DNA from 2 places in the Bradyrhizobium sp. HKCCYLRH3073 genome. Region 2 is predicted to be linked to the other one. Evidence: riboswitches for the same ligand, from Rfam matches in the RefSeq annotation. Region 2 holds a riboswitch; the other holds the start of a gene.
What was found. A riboswitch is a leader RNA that binds a small molecule or an ion and turns the genes downstream of it on or off. The one in region 2 is predicted to bind S-adenosylmethionine.

Region 1: another riboswitch for S-adenosylmethionine. It lies ahead of ACQR1X_RS29880 (O-succinylhomoserine sulfhydrylase); the one in region 2 lies ahead of metX (homoserine O-acetyltransferase MetX).

Annotation. Positions count from the first base shown of each region.
Region 1 is NZ_JBNPUD010000019.1:72,925-83,745, forward strand. It holds gene ACQR1X_RS29835 (hypothetical protein) at 1-1,001, opposite strand, end outside; tRNA gene ACQR1X_RS29840 (tRNA-Gly) at 1,619-1,692, opposite strand; gene ACQR1X_RS29845 (SPW repeat protein) at 1,908-2,336, shown strand; gene ACQR1X_RS29850 (methylated-DNA--[protein]-cysteine S-methyltransferase) at 2,507-3,079, shown strand; gene ACQR1X_RS29855 (helix-turn-helix transcriptional regulator) at 3,156-3,995, shown strand; gene ACQR1X_RS29860 (VOC family protein) at 4,048-4,407, shown strand; gene ACQR1X_RS29865 (SRPBCC family protein) at 4,418-4,819, shown strand; gene ACQR1X_RS29870 (MATE family efflux transporter) at 4,824-6,302, opposite strand; gene ACQR1X_RS29875 (2'-deoxycytidine 5'-triphosphate deaminase) at 6,432-7,538, opposite strand; SAM riboswitch at 7,651-7,730, shown strand; gene ACQR1X_RS29880 (O-succinylhomoserine sulfhydrylase) at 7,809-9,017, shown strand; gene ACQR1X_RS29885 (GDSL-type esterase/lipase family protein) at 9,150-10,310, opposite strand; gene ACQR1X_RS29890 (SGNH/GDSL hydrolase family protein) at 10,324-10,821, opposite strand, start outside.
Region 2 is NZ_JBNPUD010000030.1:1,786-12,606, forward strand. It holds gene ftsE (cell division ATP-binding protein FtsE) at 132-791, shown strand; gene ACQR1X_RS32350 (cell division protein FtsX) at 784-1,752, shown strand; gene ACQR1X_RS32355 (YdcF family protein) at 2,008-2,721, shown strand; gene ACQR1X_RS32360 (lysophospholipid acyltransferase family protein) at 2,734-3,501, shown strand; gene ACQR1X_RS32365 (gamma-glutamylcyclotransferase) at 3,505-4,101, opposite strand; gene ACQR1X_RS32370 (DUF2125 domain-containing protein) at 4,201-5,385, shown strand; gene ACQR1X_RS32375 (prephenate/arogenate dehydrogenase family protein) at 5,388-6,323, opposite strand; gene hisC (histidinol-phosphate transaminase) at 6,320-7,417, opposite strand; gene ACQR1X_RS32385 (chorismate mutase) at 7,455-8,288, opposite strand; SAM riboswitch at 8,484-8,563, shown strand; gene metX (homoserine O-acetyltransferase MetX) at 8,646-9,899, shown strand; gene metW (methionine biosynthesis protein MetW) at 9,903-10,565, shown strand.

The DNA.
Region 1 (10,821 bases), on a different contig from region 2:
GCGGTCTCCTCGTTGCCACCGGGACCGCTGAGGCCGGCGATCACGCTTCCGAGCGTGCCCTCCGGCGTGAGATCACTTGTATCGATGATCAGCACGTCTTTGACTGGCTGGCTACCGGCGAGGCCAACCGACCAAACGTTCACGGGGGTGAACTGGAAGGTCTGGCCTGATACGGGCGCGCTGGCGGCCTGGCTCAGCGTGACGATCGACGTCGATTGGTCGACCTCGGTGATGAAGGTCCCTTCGGGAAGGAGACCGGGGTTACCCACGGCGGAGACCGCCTCGCCGCCCGAAAGCTGTCCGATCAGGCCAACCGTGGTGATATCGATCTGATTGAGCTGGCCGCTGTTGATGTTTCCCGAACCGCCCGACGCCGCGACGGTGACCGTGACCGGCCCTGCGCCGAACAAGCCGGTGCCGCTGTTGAGTTCGTTGAGCGCTGTCTGCAGGTCGCCGGAACTGATATTGTAAGCAAGATCACCGGTCTTGGCGCCAGTCGTGCCGTCCTCCAGGACGAACGTTCCGCCGCTGGGCGGAGCGCCCGGCGCGCCCATCCACGTATTGTAGTAGGCCCACATCTGCTGCGCGATGGCCTCATCGGTCCGCGTGAAGCCGAGTGTCCAAGAGGTCGCGGCCGGATCGAGTGTCTGCGAACGCGGATCTCCCAGAGCGACGGTTGCGCCGAAGGTTTGCAGGTCATTCGGTTTTGGCAGCCCGCCCGCGAAGGTGGCGTAGGCCGCCTGGGTCGCCTGGGTGAAGGGGACGAACTCGAAATCGACCTCGTTCCAATTCCAGTTCTGCGCTACGTCGGGCGATTGCGCCGCCGAGGGCGCGTTGGAGTAGAGCCAGAATGCCGAGCAGACGGGACCCGGTGCCGCCTGCATCCTGCAAATGAACAGACCGTAACCGAAGCTGCGGTTGGACTGCATCTGCGCGGAAAGATAGTCGCCGTATCGGGAATAGTTATCGACTCCCGTCGATGAGACAGGCTGCTCTGCCACTGGACGTTCCCCTTGCCGAAACGAAGATGTCGGGGCCGATCCGGCCCCTTAACAATCCATGATTGGGTTTAATCTATGATTGTAATGAAAATACATACACGCGAAACTTGCGCCATCAGGACTTTCTAGTCAATTGAAATACACCTTAAAGGTGTATTCGATGGCAGTTTTTCGAGGATGAGAGGCGTGATCATGTCCCAGCTGCATCTTGGCAACCGGACGATCTTCAGAACCGCTCCTCCGGCCGGCCGCCGTGTCGTCAGCCGCGCAGGTTGAGGAAGCCAGGGCCGCAACGACGCTCCGGCGCGCGCACGGTCCCTGCCCGTCAGTCGATCGCGACAGCCAAAAGGTCTGCACCTGCCGCGACGCCCATCTTCACGATCTCCCGCGAACGTCGGGTTGGTGTCAGGTTCGAGACCGCGCGGTCCTGATCGATTTGCAGCGAAAGTGCGGAGCGGCAGGGGAGGTCCGCCCTCCACCGGGCGCGCGCAACGCATACCGTCCTGACGCCGCAGCTGCACCTCATCGCGCAGCATAGACCGCGTACTCGTCTTATCCGGCGCTATCGGAAGCGGTGGACAATTCACCTTCGCATTGTCGGCATCCAATGCGGAGCTTGGAGCGGGCGAAGGGAATCGAACCCTCGTATGCAGCTTGGGAAGCTGCCGTTCTACCATTGAACTACGCCCGCGCTCGCCAATGCTTAGCCGACACGATGCGTTTCGCCAAGCGGCTTGTTGCCGCGCGATCTGCGGGCCCAGACGGCGAACGCGAAAGGTCTGCGATGGCCGGATCGCCCGATCGTGATCGGTCGCAACCGCAAGTCTCGGGAACAGATTGGGCGATCTCGCCTTGCCATTGGAGCCGGCGCTCGCGTCGCCGCGCCGTGTGCTGGGAGTTCACATCATGCAGAGCCATGGCCACAAGTCTCCGACCGCCCCCTCGAAAACCCTCGCCTTCATGTCGGGCCCGTCGGCGCTCGACCTCTACACGCTCGGTTGCGGCCTGTTCCTGGCCTTCGCGCCCGCGCTGTTCGGCTTCGCGCGCAGCGCCGGCCGGATCGATGCTGAGCTGGCGGGAGCTGCCGTCGTCGCGCTCTCGTTCGGCGGCCTCGTGGCGTTCGCCGATTGGGAGGAGTGGCTGAAGGTTGCGCTTGGCGTATGGCTGATTGCAGCGCCGTGGCTGCTCGGGTTCGCGCATACATCGGCGATGCATGTCAGCATCACGGTCGGGATCGCCGTGACCTTCCTAAGCCTCCTCGAGCTGTGGCTCGCGCATGATCCTGATTTTGCTGGCGATCGCACCGGAATGGTGAGCCGCTCGTCTGAGCTCTGATCGATCGCGTCTCGCCTGCGACAACAGAGATCGCAACGCAACGCTTGACAACCATCACCCAAATCAGGGCAAACCCGCCCCCGTCACGCCGCGCTGTTAACACTTTGTAAACAAAGTTGATGCGGGCGATCGTGACGATGATATGATGTGCGTGGGGTTGGGGTGGCGTCATGGGGCGTGGGTATACGATCTTTGATACGGCCCTCGGCCGTTGCGGCATTGCATGGAGCGATGCCGGAATCACCGGCGTACAATTGCCGGAAGCGCGGGAAATCGAGACGCGGCGGCGCCTGTTTCGTCAGTTTCCCGACGCACGGGAGCAGCGCTCGTGTTCGAATACTGAACTCGCCATCGAAGGCATCGCGGCCATGCTGCGCGGGCAGGAGGTCGACTTCTCCGACGTTGCGCTCGACCTCGACGGCGTCACGCCCTTCAACCAGCGCGTCTACGATTGCATTCGCGCGATTCCGCGCGGCGAGACGCGCACCGCCGACGCGATCGCAGACGAACTGCACGTGCCCAAGGCGCTGAACTCGATCGCGCAGGCACTGACCAAGAATACGTTCGTCCTGATCGTCCCTTGCCATCGCGTCCGCGACATCGGCAACGGCCTCGACAAGCCGTCGCCCAACAGCGGCATCGTCTCCAAGCGTCGGCTGCTGTCGCTCGAAGGCGCACGGCCTCATGCGGGCCTGACGCTGTTCGACGCGTTTCTCGCCGTCGACCGGCCGCGCGCGTCGTAAGCGGACGCCTCGCGTCGCGCGATATTATCTCGCGCATCGCCCTCCACTTTCCTCCGCAATGCGCTAGATTTGCAGGATGACCGCCACCATCCTGTTCGAAAGCCGTGACGTCACCGTGTCCGAGTTCCGCTGTGCAGCGATGCCGGGCGAGCGTCCCTATGTCGAGCAGTATGCCGGCTACTCGCTGTCCTATGTGCGCAAGGGCAGCTTCGGCTGTCGGCACCGCGGCCGCGTCTTCGAGCTGGTCACCGGCGCGCTGCTGGTCGGGCATCCCGGCGATGAGTTCATGTGTACGCACGACCACGTCTGCGGCGACGAATGCCTGTCGTTCTTCTTCGACGATGCGCTGATCGACGAGATCGGCGGCGACAGGCAGGCCTGGCGGGCCGGCGCGATGCCGCCGCTGCCGGAGCTCATGGTCCTCGCTGAGCTCGCAGAGGCCGTCGCCGCGCGCGAGCAGACCCTGGGCCTCGACGAGATTGGCCATATCATCGCCAGCCGCTTCGTCGCGACCGCCACGGGCCAGCAGGCGCGCGCCGCGACACCAGGCCCTCGCGACCGGCGGCGCGCGGTCGAGAGCGCGTTGTGGATCGACGACAATGCGCATGATGACATCGACCTGGCGGCTGCGGCAGGCGAGGCCGGCGTCAGCCCGTTTCATTTCCTCCGGATGTTCGCCGCTACGATCGGCGTGACGCCGCATCAATATCTGATCCGCTCCCGCCTGCGGCACGCCGCGCGGCGCCTCAGCGAGGAGGATACGCCGGTCACCGCCATCGCCTACGATTCGGGCTTTGCCGATCTGTCGAATTTCACCCGCACCTTCGCGCGCGCTGCCGGCGTGTCGCCGGCGAAGTTTCGCAAGGCCTCGCGCGGCGAGCGCAAGATTCTCCAAGACCGTCTGAGCCGCCATTGATTGGATGATCCCGGCGCGTGCGGCAGCCGCATGCGAAGCATGGAGATCATCGATGTACGATCATATCGGCCTCAGGGTCGGCAATCTCGACGCCAGCGTCCGCTTCTACACCGCCGCGCTGGCGCCGCTCGGCCACATCCTCTGCTCCAAGGACGAGGCGTCGGCGGGAATCGGCCCGAAGGGGGAGCCGGCGCTGTGGCTGTATCTCGACAAGGGCGCCAGCAAAGGCACCGCGCATATCGCGTTCCGCGCCAAGGACCACGCGGCGGTCGCCAGATTCCACAGCGAGGGTTTGAAGGCAGGAGGCGGCGACAATGGCGGCGCCGGGCCGCGCACGGACTACAGCCCGACCTATTACGCCGCCTTCCTGATCGATCCCGACGGCAACAACGTCGAAGCCGTATGTCCGTGAGGTCAGCGTCATGGCATCCATCCAAAAGGACATTCCGATCGCGGCCCCGGCCGGTGCAGTGTGGGACGCAGTGCGCGATTTCGGCGCCGTTCATACCAGGGTGGCGCGCGGCTTCGTGACCGGCACCAGGCTCGACGGAGACGTCCGCATTGTCAGCTTCGCCAACGGCAGCGTGGTGCGCGAGCAGCTGGTCGACTGCAACGATCAGCGCCGGCGCCTCGTCTACGCCATCAGGAACGAACGCATCAGCCAGCACAGTGCGTCGTTTCAGATCATCGCGGAAGGCGAGGAGCGCTGCCGGGTGATCTGGACCACCGACGTGCTGCCGCACGAGATCGCGCCCTATATCGAGCAGCAGATGGAGCTCGGCGCGCGCGCGATGCAGGACACGTTGGGCAGGCTGCGCGGATAGCGGCTCAGCCGACACGCGCCGGGGGCGGCGCGTGCGCGTCAGGACCGCGTCCGGCCGCCAGCACGGCCGGGCGCAGCTCCAGCGCCGCGGCCGGCTTCGGCCCCCACCGCGTGAGCATGACGCTCGCGAGCGTCAGCACGCCGAGCAGCACCATCGAGGACGCCGCCAGCATGAAGAAGTCGCCCTCGGTCGCGGCATGGCTCAACAGATAAGAGCCACCTGCGGCGATGAACACGAGCCGCACCGTTTGCGCCAGCACCGGACCGATCACCCTGGCTGCGCCCTGCGAAGAGAAGTACATCGAGATCGCCAGGCCGATGAAGGCATACATCGGCGCGGCGACCTGCAGATAGTGCCGGCCGGCGCCGCGCGCGCTCTCGTCCTGGGTGAAGATGTCGACCCACAATTGTGGGACGATCGCGATCAGCGTCGACAGCGCGCCAACCGACGCGAACGACACCAGCCCCGCCGTCCAGGCGATGCGGCGGGCGCGCGCGATTCGCTGCGCGCCGATCGCCATGCCGACCATCGGCACCGAGGCCATGCCGACGGAGAAGGCGACCGTGGTCATCATAAATTCGAGCCGCGCGCCGATGCCGTAGCCGGCGAGCACCGCGGTGCCGAACGACGCCAGCATATGCGTGAAGATCGCGATCGACAGCACGGATTGCAGCGGCGAGAAGCAGGCGACGGCGCCGACCTTGAGAATGTCGGCGAACATCGCGCCGCTGATCCTGAGGCCGCGCAGCTTCGGCCGGACGCGCGCGCGCCCCGAAAATAGGTACCAGCCCATCACCGAGATGCTGACGCAGAACGCCAGCAGCGCGCCGGCGGCGACGCCGCGCATACCGAGCCCGAGGACCAGGCTGAGCGTGCCGCCCAGCACGATCTGCAGCATCGCCGAGCTCAGGATCATGAACGACGGCAGCTTCATGTTGCCGGTGCCGCGCAGGATGCCGGCCATCGAGTTCATCAGCCAGGGCAGGATCGCGCCGCCGAAGAAGATCTGCAGATAGGCCGTGGCATGGCTCAGCACCGCGCCGCGGCCGCCGAGCAACTCCAGCAAGGCCGGGCCGAACACCAGCATGCCGATCATGAAGGTCGCGCCGAACAGCAGCGCGATCAGCAGCGCATGCGAGGCGAGCGTCGAGGCGCGATCGGTGTCGCCGGCGCCCAGCGCCCGTGCGATCGCCGAGGCCACACCGCCGCCCATCGCGCCGCCGGACATCGTCATGGTCAGGATCACCAGCGGAAACACCAGCGCCATCGCCGCCAGCGCCTCGATGCCGAGCCGGCCGATATAGGAGGTCTCGGCAATGACGACGCAGGTGCCGGCCGTGTTGGCGATGATGTTCGGCCAGGCCAGCGACAGCAGGGTGCGCAGGATGGGTCCGTCGACGAGCTTATTCCGCATCGGCTTCTCGGGGGGCGGCAATGCACGCCCCTCGCCGACCGGATTGTCGGCCAGGCCGATCTCGGACATCTCAGCTCCCCCGCTCGGCCGCGCAGGTCGCGGCCATCTTATCGTTCGATTGCTTTCGCTTTCCTAGCACGGCGCTGGCGCGCGCCCTGTGCGGCAGGCGCATTGGGGGTGCGCGGCAGACGCAGCCGGCTAGAAGCGGAAGTGCTTGGAAAGCTTCAGGCCCTGGGCCTGGTAGTTGGAGCCGATGCGGCTGCCATACATCGCGTTGGGACGCGCCAGCATCTTCTCGTAGACCAGGCGGCCGACGATCTGGCCGTGCTCGAGGATGAACGGCACCTCGCGCGAGCGCACCTCGAGCACCGCGCGCGAGCCCTGCCCGCCGGCACCGGCATAGCCGAAGCCGGGATCGAAGAAGCCGGCATAGTGGACGCGGAATTCGCCGACCAGCGGATCGAACGGCACCATCTCCGCGGCGTAGTCCGGCGGCACCTGCACGGCTTCCTTCGAGGCCAGGATGTAGAACTCGCCGGGATCGAGGATGAGGCTGCCGTCGGGCCGTGCCTTGATCGGCTCCCAGAACTCCTCGACCGGATAGCCGGCGCGGCGGTCGACGTCGACGACGCCGGTATGGCGCTTGGCGCGGTAGCCGACATAGCCGTTCGCATTGCTGCCTGAGAGGTCGACGGACAGAGCGACACCGCCGGCGAGATCCGCATCATCGCGATCCACCAGCCGCTCGGCCTGGTGCAGCGCGATCAATTCGTCCTCCGACAGTACCGCGTCGCGATAGCGGAAGCGAACCTGGGACAGGCGCGAGCCTTCGCGCAACAGGACCGGAAACGTCTTCGGGCTGATCTCGGCATAGAGCGGACCGTGATAGCCGGCGCCGATCATGTCGAAGCGTCGCGTGCCGTCGGCGATCACGCGGGTGAAAACGTCGAGCCGGCCGGTCGAGCTCTTCGGATTGGCGGCCGCGACGATGTCCTTCGGCAGCGCCAGGCTCTCCAGCAGCGGCACGATGTAGACGCAGTTGGTCTCCAGAACCGCGCCGTCGGCGAGCGCGAACTCGTGCAGCTTCAATTCGTCGATGCGCTCGGCGACGGTCGATCCCGGCCCCGGCAGAAAGCTCGCGCGCACCCTGTAGGCGACGTCGCCGAGCCGCAGGTCCAAGCTCGCCGGCTGGATCTGGCTCTCGACGAAATCATATTCGGGAATGATCAGGCCGGCCTCCGCCATCGCCACGATCATGCGATCGGGGAGGATGCCGTGGGCGTCGGCGGGAAGCGAAAACGGCAAGGCCTGATCCTTTGCAGGCGCCGGAACGGCGGCTTGTGGAGCCAATATAGGGACTTTTGACCGGTTATCCGATGGCCGGCTTGACGGAAAGGCCGGTTGCGACTATGAGCACCACTTATCCCGTGGTGATTTGAGCCGGCCGGCTTGCAGCCACGTTAAATAAGTCGCTAAACAGGCCGGGGACGAATGTGATCCCGGCCTTGAGGAGTTTTCCCAGGCCGGTTTTTTTGTGCCCATCGCGCCGAGCGCGGTGGTCACGATGGAGGTCACATGTCGAAGTCCCCCGCGAAGGCGCCGGTGTCGTTCGCCCAGTATCGTCCCGAAACCCGGCTGGTGCATTCCGGCACCTTGCGCTCCGAATTCGGCGAGACCGCCGAAGCGCTCTATCTGACGCAAGGTTTCGTCTACGCCACGGCCGAGGAGTGCGAGGCGCGCTTCAAGGGCGAGGATCCCGGCTTCATCTATTCGCGCTTCTCCAATCCGACCACGGCGATGTTCGAGCGCCGCATGATCGAGCTCGAGGGCGCCGAGGCCTGCCGCTCGGCCGCAACCGGCATGGCTGCGGTCACCACCGCGATCCTGGCCCCCCTGCGGGCCGGCGATCACGTCGTCGCGGCCAAGGCGCTGTTCGGCTCGTGCCGCTACGTGGTCGAGGATCTCCTGCCGCGCTACGGTATCGAGTCGACGCTGGTCGATGGGCTCGATCTCGACCAGTGGCAGAAGGCGGTCAGGCCGAATACCAAGAGCTTCTTCCTCGAGAGCCCGACCAATCCGACGCTCGACGTGATGGACATTCCCGCGATCGCCGAGATCGCGCACGCCCATGGCGCGCGGCTGATCGTCGACAACGTGTTCGCCACGCCGATCTGGCAGAGCCCGCTCGCGCTCGGCGCGGACGTCGTCGTCTACTCCGCGACAAAGCACATCGACGGCCAGGGCCGCTGCCTCGGCGGCGTGATCCTGTCGTCGGAAGCCTTCATCGCCGAGCACATCCACAACTTCATGCGCCAGACCGGCCCGTCGATCTCGCCGTTCAACGCCTGGGTCCTGCTCAAGGGTCTGGAGACGCTCGCGGTGCGCGTGCGCGCGCAGACCGAGACGGCGGCCAAGGTCGCGGATTTTCTCGCCGCGCATCCGAAGATCTCGCGGCTGATCTATCCCGGACGCGAGGACCATCCGCAGGCGGCGACGGTCAAGAAGCAGATGCGCGCCGGCTCGACCCTGGTCGGCTTCGAGGTGAAGGGCGGCAAGGCGGCGGCGTTCCGTATGCTCAACGGATTGAGGCTCGCGCGCATCTCCAACAATCTCGGCGACGCCAAGACGCTGGTCACGCATCCCGCAACGACCACGCATCAGCGGCTGACGCCGGACGCGCGCGCCGAGCTCGGCATCAGCGAGGGCTTCATCCGCTTCTCCGCCGGGCTCGAGCATGCCGACGATCTGATCGAGGATCTCGACGCCGCCCTCAGCGCGGCGTAGCGAATGGCGAAGTGAGCGTCGCGAGTAGACCGATCTCATCGCTGCGCGCTACTCGTCATTCCTCATCCGCACATCACCTCCGGATCCCGGGTTCGCTCGCGCGGCGAGCGCCCCGGGATGACGCCCGCGGCGTCACATCGGCCGATAGGTCGGCACCTCGGCCGGCGCGTTGATGCCGAGCTTGACCTGGCCAACCGAGCGGATGATGTCGTCGCCGAGCAGTTGCGCGAAGCAGGCATAACCCCAATCGCTCATGTGCAAGCCGTCCGAGATCACGAACTCGTTCATCGGGATCGCCTGCCGCTCGTGCCAGTCGCGCATCACCTCGAAGCGCGGGAAGATGCCGGCGTGATGCAGCTCGGCGATGCGGCCGAGCAGCTTGTTCATGCGACCCGCGCTCTCCTGCCGCTCGTTCACGCGCGGCGAATATTGCAGATCGACCAGCACGACATCGGAGGCTGCCGCCTGGATCTTGGCGACGCCGTCCTCGACCAGCCTGGCGGTCTCGGCCGGATCGAGATCGCGCAGCACGGCATTGGTGCCGACCTGCCAGATCACGAGATCCGGGTGACGGTCGATCACCGACGTCTCGATCCGCTTCATCATCTCCGGCGCATCCTCGCCGCCGACGCCGGCATTGATGACGCTGATGTCGACCATCGGATATTGCCGGCGCAGCTGCGCGGCGAGCCGATTCGGATAGGTGTAGTCCGGCGCGCTCGCGCCATAGCCCTGCGTCGACGACGAGCCGAAGGCGACGATCACGATCGGCAGGCCGGAGGCGAGCTTGTTGGCGACGTGCGGCAGCGAAATGAAATTCTTCTTCGCGACGCCCTTCGGCGCCAGGCACGGCACGCGGTTGAAGATGTCGGTGGCCGATTTGGCGACCTGCTTGACCTTGTCGATCGCCCGCTCGGTGATGCTGCGCGATTGCGGCGGCGTGGCCGCGACGCCCTGCCCGGCTGCAGCCGGCGGCTGTGCATCGGTCATGGCCGGCGCGGTCGTCGCCGCAGGCGGCGCGGTCGTGGCCGCCGGGCGCACCGCGGCGATCGGCCCGCGCACCTGATCGTTCGCCTGCGCCAACGTGACGTGTCCGATGCTAGGTCGCAGCTCGCTGATCAGCGGAGTCTTCGGACCGGAGCTCTCCACATCGGACAGCGCGGCGGGTGCAGCCGGTGCTGCGCTCTGCGCCCGTACCGTCTGCGGGCTCAGCGCGAGGGCGATGGCAATGACCGCAACGGCCGAAAGCTTCTCCCATGTCCCGGATACGCGGTGACACTCATTCGACGTCATGAACGACATAATCCTAGTTCTGCTGCGCCGGCCCGATATGCGCCGCGTCGATGATGAACTTCGACAGCGCCCGGCCGATGCAGTCATGAACCTGCCTGGCCAGCTCGACCCCGTGCGTCGGATTGAACAGGTCGAAATCGCCCTGCTCGTTCCACTGCCGCATGATGGCAAACCGATCGAACAGCGGAATGTCGCGGTGCTGCGCCACCACACGCATGTTGTCGACATAGGGCGGCACGGAGATCAATGTTTCCGTCCGCGGACTGTATTGCAGATTCATCAAGACGACGTCAGCTCCTGCTTTCTGCAGCGTCGCCACACCGTCGTCGACCGCCTGCCGGAACTCATCAGGATCGATCGACCGCATGGCGTCGACCGTGCCGGTCTGCCAGATGACCAAATTAGGCCTTTTTCCTTCCACCAGTTTAACGAGATTGCCCGCGACTTCCTCGGCCGTCTTCTTGGGCTGCAGCTCGATGCTGAGATTGACGGCGACCGCCGGCAGCTTGTC
Region 2 (10,821 bases):
TCAATCGCGCCAATGGTACACGGCGACCGTTAACGAACCGGAAACCATAACGGGCGCTCAATCGGGCCATCGTACCGCTGAGCTTGGAGCGTGCGGGTCTGCCGCGCACGCGGTCGAACGGAGCTGACGCTTTGGTTCGGTTCGAAAATGTTGGGCTGCGCTATGGACTGGGGCCGGAGATCCTCCGCGACCTCAGTTTCCAGGTTCCGGCCCATTCCTTCCAGTTTCTCACCGGCCCGTCGGGCGCCGGCAAGACCTCGCTGCTGAAGCTGCTGTTCCTGTCGCTGCGGCCGACCCGCGGCCTGGTCAATCTGTTCGGCTACGACATCTCGCTGCTCAGCAAGGAGGAGATCGCCGATCTGCGCAAGCGCATCGGCATCGTGCTGCAGGATTTCCGGCTGCTCGACCACATGACGACCTACGAGAACGTGGCGCTGCCGTTTCGGGTCATGGGCCGCGACGAGTCGAGCTACCGCAAGGAGGTCATCGACCTCCTGAAATGGGTCGGCCTCGGCGAGCGCATGGATGCGCTGCCGCCGATCCTGTCGGGCGGCGAGAAGCAGCGCGCGGCGATCGCGCGCGCCGTGATCTCGCGGCCGCAGCTGCTGCTCGCGGACGAGCCGACCGGCAACGTCGATCCGACACTGGGTCGCCGCCTTCTGCGGCTATTCATCGAGCTGAACCGCTCGGGCACGGCGGTGATCATCGCAACCCATGACATCACGCTGATGGACCAATACGAGGCCCGCCGGCTGGTGCTGCATCAGGGACGATTGCACATCTATGAGTAGCGTAGACGATCGCGGCCTTCTGGTCGATCTCGGCGACGACCGCCCGCAACTGCCGGCGCAGGCCCGCATCGTGTCGCCGATCGTGCCGCGCGCCTCGATCGCGGGCCGCGCGCTGGTCGCCGTGGTCGCGATCATGACCTTCCTGGCCTCGATCACGACCGGTGGCGTGCTGCTGGTCAGCGAGTCCGCGGCCGAGTGGCAGTCGGAGGTGGCGAGCGAGATCACGGTCCAGGTCCGTCCCAAGGCCGGCCGCGACATCGAGCGTGACATTGCCCTGGTGACGGACGCGATGCGGGGGCAGTCGGGCATCGTCGAGGTCCGGCCCTTCACCAAGGAGGAATCCAGCAAGCTGCTGGAGCCGTGGCTCGGCAGCGGCCTGTCGTTCGACGAGCTTCCGGTGCCGCGCGTGATCATTGCGCGCGTCCAGCCCGGCACCAGCTTCGATCTCAACGCCCTGCGCACCCGCGTGACCCAGGTTGCGCCGACCGCCAGCGTGGACGACCATCGCGCCTGGATCGAGCGGATGCGCTCGATGACCGGCGCGACCCTGTTTGCAGGCTTCGGCATTCTCGTGCTGGTGATCGCGGCCACCATCATCTCGGTGTCGTTCGCGACCCGCGGCGCGATGGCCGCGAACCGGCCGATCGTCGAGGTGCTGCACTTCGTCGGCGCCGGCGACCGCTACATCGCCAATCACTTCCTGCGGCACTTCCTGCAGCTCGGACTGGAGGGGGGCGTGATCGGCGGCGGCCTTGCGATGCTCGGATTCGGATTCTCTGAGTCGATCGCCAACTGGTTCTCCGGCACCCCCGTCGGCGATCAGTTCGCGGCGTTGCTGGGGACGTTCTCGCTGCGCCCGCTCGGCTATGTCGCGATCGCGCTGCAGGCCGTGGTGATCGCCGCGGTGACCGGCTGGGCCGCACGCCGGACCCTGTTCACGACGCTGGCGAGCATCGACTGATGGCGGCTTCTATCCCCAGCCGTCTCGTTGCGGATTTCACTTGGCCCGAAAACCGCCTAAAATCGTCTGCGCCGGGATGAGGCAGGACGGGGTGAGCTGGGTCACGAACACGGCGGAGGTCGCGCGCCAGGATCGGCGGCGAGCGAACGTGATCGGGAGGCCGGCGAAACCTGCCTGCGTTCCCGGACTTGAACGACGGGATCGCGCGACGGCATGGCGCCGCGCGCAGGCAGGCAAGGACAAGCCAGGCGTTGCATGGAGCCGGAGACCGACCATAGCAGGCGAAAGCTGCCGCTCACCGTGGCGGTGTGGCGGACGGTCGCGGGCGCCGTGGCGACGCTCGGGGTCGGTTTCTTCGTCGCGGCGGTCGGTTTCGTCGGCTTCCTCTCGCAATTGCGGGGCGCCGAGATCCAGCCCGAGCGCAAGGCGGACGGAATCGTGGTCCTGACCGGCGGCTCGTCACGCGTATCGGACGCGGTGGAACTCCTGGCGGGAGGCTATGGCCGGCGGCTGCTGATCTCCGGCGTGCATCCGACCAACGAGGCCAGCGACATCACCCGGTCGCTGCCCGAGGCGCGATCATTCATCAACTGCTGCGTCGATCTGGATTATTCGGCGATCAACACCCGCAGCAACGCCGCGCAGACGCGGCGATGGGCCAGCGAGCGCGGCTTCAAGTCGCTGATCGTGGTGACGTCGAACTATCACATGCCCCGGGCCATCGTCGAACTCTCGCATGCGATGCCAAGCATGGATCTCATTCCATATGCCGTCGTCGGCGAGAAATGGCGCGACGAGCCGTGGTGGACCAGCGCGCCGACGGTGCGACTTCTGCTGTCCGAATACGCCAAATATGTCGCCGCCGAGATGCGGCTGCGGCTGGCCGACCTCGGCCTCGATCTCGTGCCCGAGGTCGATCCGCCAACCGGCTCGGTGTCGCGCCGACCGACGACGGCGCAAGCCAATTGAACTGGGTTTCTGATGGTCTCGATCTTCCTGCGTTCGCTGCTGTTCAACATCCTGTTCTACCCGAACTTCGTGCTCTGGGCGCTGATCGCGTTGCCGACCCTGGCGATGCCCCGCAAGGCGCTGCTGCGCGTCGCCAACTGGTGGGCGCAGAGCAACATCGTGTTGATGCGCGTCGTCTGCAACATCCGCGTCGAATATCGCGGCGTCGAGAAGATCCCGAAGGGGCCGCTGATCGTCGCCGCCAAGCATCAGTCGATGTGGGAGACGATCTCGCTGCTGCATTTCTTCGATGCGCCATTCTTCGTTCTCAAGCGCGAGCTGCTGCGCATTCCCTTGTTCGGACAGTATCTCGTCAAGGCGGACATGATCGCGATCGACCGCAGCTCCGGCGCCCGCGCGTTGAAGCAGGTGATGCGGCGGGCGGCGGAGGAGGTGAAGCATGGCCGTCAGTTCGTGATCTTCCCGGAAGGCACCCGGCGCCCGGCGGGCGCACCGCCGGACTACAAGGGCGGGGTCGGTTTGATCTACACGGATTGCGGCGTACCCTGCCTGCCGGTGGCCCTGAATTCGGGTTTGTTTTGGCCACGCCGCACATTTCTGCGCTATCCGGGCACGCTCGTCGTGGAGTTTCTCGATCCGCTGCCGCCTGGCCTGCCGCGCGATGAGTTCATGGCGCGGATTCAGGGTGTCATCGAAGAGGCGACCGGCCGGCTCGTCGCCGCGGGGCAAGCGGAACAGGCGCAGTTGTTTGGCGGGGTGCGGGCGCCGGTGAAGGCTTGAGGGCTATGTCTTGCCTGGCGCAGGATGCAGCGAGTGGCCGTCATCGTGCAGCATCGTCGCCAGCCGATGCAACTGCGTATCGCGAAAGCCCTGCGCCTCGATCGCCTTCACGGTCGAGATCACGTAGTCGCGATTGGCGCCGGACTGGCCGTGACCCTGGCGCACATGGCGCAACTGCTCCTGCGGCGACAGCCGGCCTGCATATTGCACATGGCCGCGATCGACCACGTAGACCAATGCGCTCACCCGCTCGCGCGCTTCGTTTTCAAGCCAAACCGAGCGCGTCACTTCGCGATAGACCGAGGTCACCTGCTCACGCGCCCGCAAGTAGGCGATGGTCTCGTCGCGCTTGTCTGCTGCGACCCGAAACGCAATGCCGCGACACGCGCCGCCGCGATCGAGACCGAGCACGAGGCCCGGCTTCTCCGGCGTTCCGCGGTGGACGAACGAGTAGACGCACAGCGCGCGATGCTCGCCGATCAGCCGAGCCGGCACCTGCTCGACGAAGTCGAAGCCAGGGCGCCACATCAGCGAGCCATAGCCGAACACCCAGAGGTCGCCATCGGGAAGGTCGGGTTCGGAGAGGGTCATTGCGGACATCAATGCGGAAGCCTAAGTACGGTGCTCGCGAATTGTTAATTTAGATACACAATCCGTGATCGCCGAATTGCCAAAATTGCTGCCCAAAGGGTGTCCTGCATGTCTCGTTCGCCGCAACCGCCGCGCAGGCGCTCTCGCTGGGGGCTTTTCATCGCTCCCGTCCTGCTCCTGATCGCCGCTGTTGCGTGGAGCGCATTCTGGTTCTTCGCCGCTTCGCAAGTGGATGTCCAGGCCGACGCCTGGCGTGCGCGCGAAGCAAAATCGGGACGCGTCTATGACTGCGCGAAGCGCTCGGTCGCGGGCTTCCCGTTCCGGCTCGAGGTCCGCTGCACGGATCCAAGCGTGGCACTGTTTTCGCAGGCGGCCGGTACGCCCTTGATGAATGCGAAGCTCGACGAGATCCTCGTCGTCGCCCAGGTTTGGGACCCGAAGCGGATCATCGCGGAGTTCAAGGGACCCGCGACGATTGCCGATGGTCGTGGAACGGCGTCGTTCTCCGTGAACTGGCGCGTCGGCGAGGCCAGCGTCCGCGGCCTCCCGGGGCCGCCGCAGCGCGCCGACCTCGTGTTCGAACAACCGACCATCGACCGCATCGAGGGCAACACCGCCGTGCCCGCAGCGCGCGCCGATCATGCCGAATTGCACGGCCGTCTCGCCGAGGGCACGCCGTCGGATCATCCGGTGCTGGAGACTGCGCTGCAGATCGAAAACGGCAGCATCCAGGGCGGTCATCCGCTCCTGGCCGAACCGTTCAATGCCGACATCCAGGCCCGCGTCACCGGTCTGAAGGACTTCCGGCCCAAACCCTGGCCGGAGCGGTTTCGCGAGATCCAGGCCGCCGGCGGTCATGTCGAGATCGTCCAATCGCGCATCCAGCAGGGCGAGTTGCTCGCCGTTGCCTCGGGCACGCTCAGCCTGACCGCCAACGGCAACATCGATGGCGAGGTGCAGATGACGGTCGCCGGGATCGAAAAGGTCATCCCGGCGCTCGGCCTCGACAAGATGCTCGAGAACGGCGTGCCGCAGGGAACGCTCGACCGCGTGGCGCCCGGTGTGAAGTCGCAGGACGTCAACAACCTGCTCGGTGCGCTCGACCGCGCCATTCCTGGCCTCGGCAAGATCGTCAAGCAGAACGCCAATGTCGGCGTCGCACTCGGCATCAATGCGCTCGGCAAGGAGGCCACCCTCGAAGGCCGCAAGGCGCGGACCTTCCCGCTGCGGTTCTCCGACGGCGTCGTCGTGCTCGGTCCGTTCAAGGTCGCCCGTGTCCCGCCGCTGTTCTGACCTCAGCTCTTCTTCAACTGCGGCAGCGGCCGGCCGAAATCCGGCGCCGCCGAATCCTGGCCGATATCGACGATGCCGCGGCGGATCGCGCGCGTGCGGGTGAAGTGATCGAACAGCGCCTCGCCGTCGCCGCGCCGGATCGCCCGCGTCAGCTTCGACAGGTCCTCGGTGAAGGTGCCGAGCATGTCGAGCACGGCATCCTTGTTGCTCAGGAAGATGTCGCGCCACATCGTCGGATCGGAGGCGGCGATGCGGGTGAAGTCGCGGAAGCCGCCGGCGGAGAATTTGATCACCTCGGACTCGGTCACCTGCGCCAGCTCGTCGGCGGTGCCGACGATGGTGTAGGCGATCAGATGCGGTAGGTGGCTGGTGATCGCGAGCACGCGGTCGTGATGGTCCGGCGTCATGATCTCGACCTTGGCGCCGAGCGCCGTCCAGAATGCACGCAGACGATCGATCGCGCCGGCATCGACGCCGTCGGGCGGCGTCAGGATGCACCAGCGGTTGATGAACAGCTCGGCGAAGCCGGAATCGGGCCCGGAATTCTCGGTGCCGGCCACGGGATGGGCCGGCACGAAGTGGACGTTCGCCGGAAGATGCGGCGCCATGTCGCGCACGATCGCGCCTTTCACCGAGCCAACGTCGGAGACGACGGCGCCCGGCTTCAGATGCGGCGCGATCTCGGCCGCAACCGGACCGCAGGCGCCGACGGGAATGCAGAGGATGACGAGATCGGCGTCCTTGACCGCCTCTTCATTGCTCGCGACGACGCGGTCGACGACGCCGAGCTCGGCGACACGCGCGCGCGTCTTCTCCGAGCGCGCCGTGGTGACGATCTCGCCGGCCACGCCCTGCAGCCGCGCCGCGCGCGCGATCGAGCCGCCGATCAGGCCGAAGCCGATCAGCGCGACGCGTTCGAATCGCCCCGCGACGCTCATGTCGCCCTCATGAATTCGCTGAGAGCCTCCACGACCAGACGATTGGCCTCCTCGGTGCCGATCGTCATGCGCAACGCGTTCGGCAGCTTGTAGTTGGCGAGCGCGCGCAGCACGAGGCCGCGCCGGGTCAGGAATTCGTCGGCCTCGACCGCGGTCTTGCCCTTGTCGGTCGGGAAGTGGATCAGGATGAAATTGGTGACACTCGGCGTCACCTTCAGCCCAAGCTTGCCGATCTCCTCGGTCAGCCAGTTGCGCCACGTTTCCGTGTGCGTCTTCGACATCTGCTGATGCGCGGTGTCCTCGATCGCGGCGACCGCCGCGAGCATCGCCGGTGAGGAAACGTTGAACGGCCCGCGGATGCGGTTGATCGCATCGACGATATGCGCCGGGCCGAACATCCAGCCGACGCGGAGCGCCGCGAGCCCGTGGATCTTCGAGAACGTATGGGTGACCACGGTGTTCTCCGTCGTGGCGACCAGCTCGAGCCCGAACTCGTAGTCATTGCGCGAGACATAGTCTGCATAGGCGGCGTCGAGCACCAGCACGACATGGGAGGGCAGACCGGCGCGCAGCCGCTTGACCTCGTCGAACGGGATGTAGGTGCCGGTCGGGTTGTTCGGGTTGGCGAGCCAGACCAGCTTGGTGCGCGGCGTCACCGCGGCAAGGATGGCGTCGACGTCGGTGCGATATTCCGTCTCCGCGGCAACCACGTTCCTGGCGCCGCAGGCCATGGTCGCGATCGGATAGACCAGGAAGCCGTGGGCGGTGGAGATCGCCTCGTCGCCTTGGCCGAGAAAGGTGTGTGCCAGCAGATTGAGGATCTCGTCGGAGCCGGCGCCGCAGACGATGCGGTCGGGATCGAGGCCGTAGGCGCGGCCGATCGCCTGGCGCAGCACCCGTGAAGTCCCTTCCGGATAATCTTCCAGGTGAGTGGCCGCACTCTTGAATGCCTCGATCGCCCTCGGCGAGGGGCCGAACGGGGTCTCATTGGCCGACAGTTTGAAAACCTTGCGGCCCGGCTCCGGCTGGGGACTCTTGCCCGGTGTATAGGGCGCGATATCGAGGATGCCGGGGTTCGGCACGGGGCGGTTCATCGTCAACTCCGGAAAATCATCACTGGCGCGGGGCGTCTCAGCTCGGAACCGTATAGCGTTTCGCATGGCCGCCGACGAGGGCGGCGGAGCGTACCGAGGCGCCCGCCGCGATCAGGGCAGCCCTGATCTTGTCGAGGTTCGACGGCGACTCGATCGATACCAGCAGTGCGGCGCCGTCGAAGGCGGTATCGGGCACCGCGATGACGTCGGCGAGCGGCGACAGCGCCCGCGACACCTGCGCATTCCAGCCGGAGACGCGGATGCTCCAGGTCTCGACCTCGAGCACCAGCGCATCGTCGGCGACGCGCGACACCGCGAACACCGGCAGCGCGGCGGGATGGTCGGCGCGCTCGATGAACGGCATCCGCGCGATGATCTTTGGCGCGCCCACGGGCTCGAGCGTGATCCACCACGGCGTATGGCCGGAGGTCGTCGACACCAGCGCGAGATCGCCCTTCGAGCGCGCCACAGCCTCGACCGCGGCTTGCGCGCTGAAATGCGGCACGTAGGGCACCACGAATCCGAAATGGAACCTGGCGGAATCGCGCATCGCGGATTCGCCGACCGACACGTCGGCATGAACCGAGAACGGCGCCTGCACATAGGTGAAGGTCGAGACGATCACGCGCCAGATCCCCTCGACGGTGTCGAGCGGCAGGATGCCGCGATGGCGCTGCACCAGGCGGCGCATCATGTCGGCCTCGCGCGCGGGCCTGAACGCCGAGCCGACCTCCTGGGTCTTCTTGACCTTGATCAGCCGGTCGATGATGTCGGCCCTGTTCATCAGCAACTGATGGACCTGCTCATCGATGGCATCGATCTCCTTGCGCAGATCGGCGAGCGAGGGCGGGGCGGGCGGCGGGTTCGACATGGTCCGTGTCACTCTTCGCGAGGCCACGGGAAAACCTGCGGCCAAAGGAACGGATGCCGTTCTCTCCGATGCCGCGGACCTGCGCAACAGCAAGTTTACCTTGCGCCATCCAGGCTTGGCTGACCTGCGGCAGAGCGCCCGACCAACGGTCAACCCCAGCTTGCCTTGACGAATAGCGCCCGCGGGACTAGTTTCTGCCCGTTCCGTGGTCATTTGAGCCGGCCGGCTTGCAGCCACGTTAAAAAACTCGCTAAACAGGCCGGGGACGTTATCGATCCCGGCCGAACCCCAGTTCAGGCCGGGTTTTTCATGGCCTGATGTGTCACGTGGTTCGGGAGCCCTGGCCGGATGGCTGGGGTGAGAGACATGACAGGTCTGACGCCGAAGTCCAAATCTGCGACGTCCAAATCTGCGACGCCTACATCCGCGTTGCGCACGGTCGCGCCCGACGAGCGCTCGCACGAGGTCGATCATCCGAGCTCGCCGGTGGCGCAGTTCGGCGCCGACAAGCCGCTCAGGCTCGATTGCGGCGTCGACCTGTCGCCGTTCCAGATCGCCTACCAGACCTACGGCGAGCTCAATGCCGACCGGTCGAACGCGGTGCTGGTCTGCCACGCGCTGACCGGCGACCAGCACGTCGCCAACCGCCATCCCGTCACCGGCAAGCCCGGCTGGTGGGAGACGCTGGTCGGTCCCGGCCGCCCGCTCGATCCCAGTCGCTATTTCATCATCTGCTCCAACGTGATCGGCGGCTGCATGGGCTCGACCGGGCCGGCCTCGCTGAACCCCGCCACCGGCAAGGTGTGGGGGCTCGATTTCCCGATCATCACCATCCCCGACATGGTGCGGGCGCAGGCGATGCTGATCGATCATCTCGGCATCGACACGCTGTTCGCCGTGGTCGGCGGCTCGATGGGCGGCATGCAGGCGCTGCAATGGACGGTGGCCTATCCGCAGCGCGTGTTCGCCAATCTCGCGATCGCCTGCGCGACGCGCCACTCGGCGCAGAACATCGCCTTCCACGAGCTTGGCCGCCAGGCCGTGATGGCCGATCCCGACTGGGATCACGGCCGTTACGCCGACAAGGGCACGCATCCGCATCGCGGCCTGGCTGTGGCGCGCATGGCTGCGCACATCACCTACCTCTCCGACGCCGCCTTGCATCGCAAGTTCGGCCGCCGCATGCAGGACCGCGAGCTGCCGACGTTCTCCTTCGACGCCGATTTCCAGGTCGAGAGCTACCTGCGCTACCAGGGATCGTCCTTCGTCGAGCGCTTCGACGCCAACTCCTATCTCTATCTGACGCGGGCGATGGATTATTTCGACATCGCCGGCGACCATGACGGCGTGCTGGCGGCGGCGTTTCGCGGCATCAAGACCCGTTTTTGCGTGGTGTCGTTCACCAGCGACTGGCTGTTTCCGACCGCGGAGTCGCGCGCGCTGGTGCATGCGCTCAACGCCTCCAGCGCGCGGGTGTCGTTCGCCGAGATCGAGACCGACCGGGGCCACGACGCGTTCCTGCTCGATGTCCCCGAGTTCTTCGAGATCGCCAGCGCGTTTCTCGATTCCGCCGGCAAGGCGCGCGGGCTTGCCCATGCGAAGGGAGACTGAGCCATGAGCCTGCAGGGTGTGCTGCCGCTGAACGGCTTTACTGGCGGCGAGGTGCTGGCCTATCGGCCCGATCATCTGCTCGTCGCCGGCATGGTCGAGCGCGGCTCCAAGGTGCTCGACATCGGCTGCGGCGATGGCGATCTGCTGCAACTGCTGGAAAGCCGCGGCATCGACGGCCGCGGCATCGAGCTGTCCCGCGAGGGCGTCAACCATTGCGTCGCCAAGGGGCTCGCGGTGGTGCAGGGCGACGCCGATACGGATCTCGTCGACTATCCGGACGACGCGTTCGACTACGTGATTCTGTCGCAGACCCTGCAGGCGACGCGGCAGCCCAAGGTCGTGCTGGAGAACCTGCTGCGCATCGGCCGCCGCGCCATCGTCACCTTTCCGAATTTCGGCTTCTGGCGGCTGCGGCTGCAGCTGCTGGTCGGTGGCCACATGCCGCGCACCGACAATCTGCCCTTCACCTGGTACGACACGCCGAACATTCATTTCTGCACCATCAAGGACTTCGTGCAGCTCTGCGACGAGATCGACGTCAAGATGGAACGCGCCGTCGCGCTTGACAGCTACGGCCGCCCCTTGCGCGTCGCGATGCCCTGGTGGTTCTGGAACATGTTCGGCGAACAGGGGGTGTTTCTGCTGAGCCGGGGTGAGCGGCGGTAGGGCTCAGACACTGCAGTCCCGGGCGCGCTGTCGGCGTTTGGCGCTCGCTCTCTCCACCGTCATGGCCGGGCTTGTCCCGGCCATCCACGTCGTTCGGCATTCCGAGACCCGCGTGGGTGCCCGGGACAAGCCCGGGCATGACGAGTAACCCAATAGCGATCCAGCATGGAGCGAGCGATGGTCGTCGTCTCTCTCCGTCGTCATGGCCGGACGTGTCCCGGCTATCCACGTCGTTCGGCATTCCGAGAGCCACGTG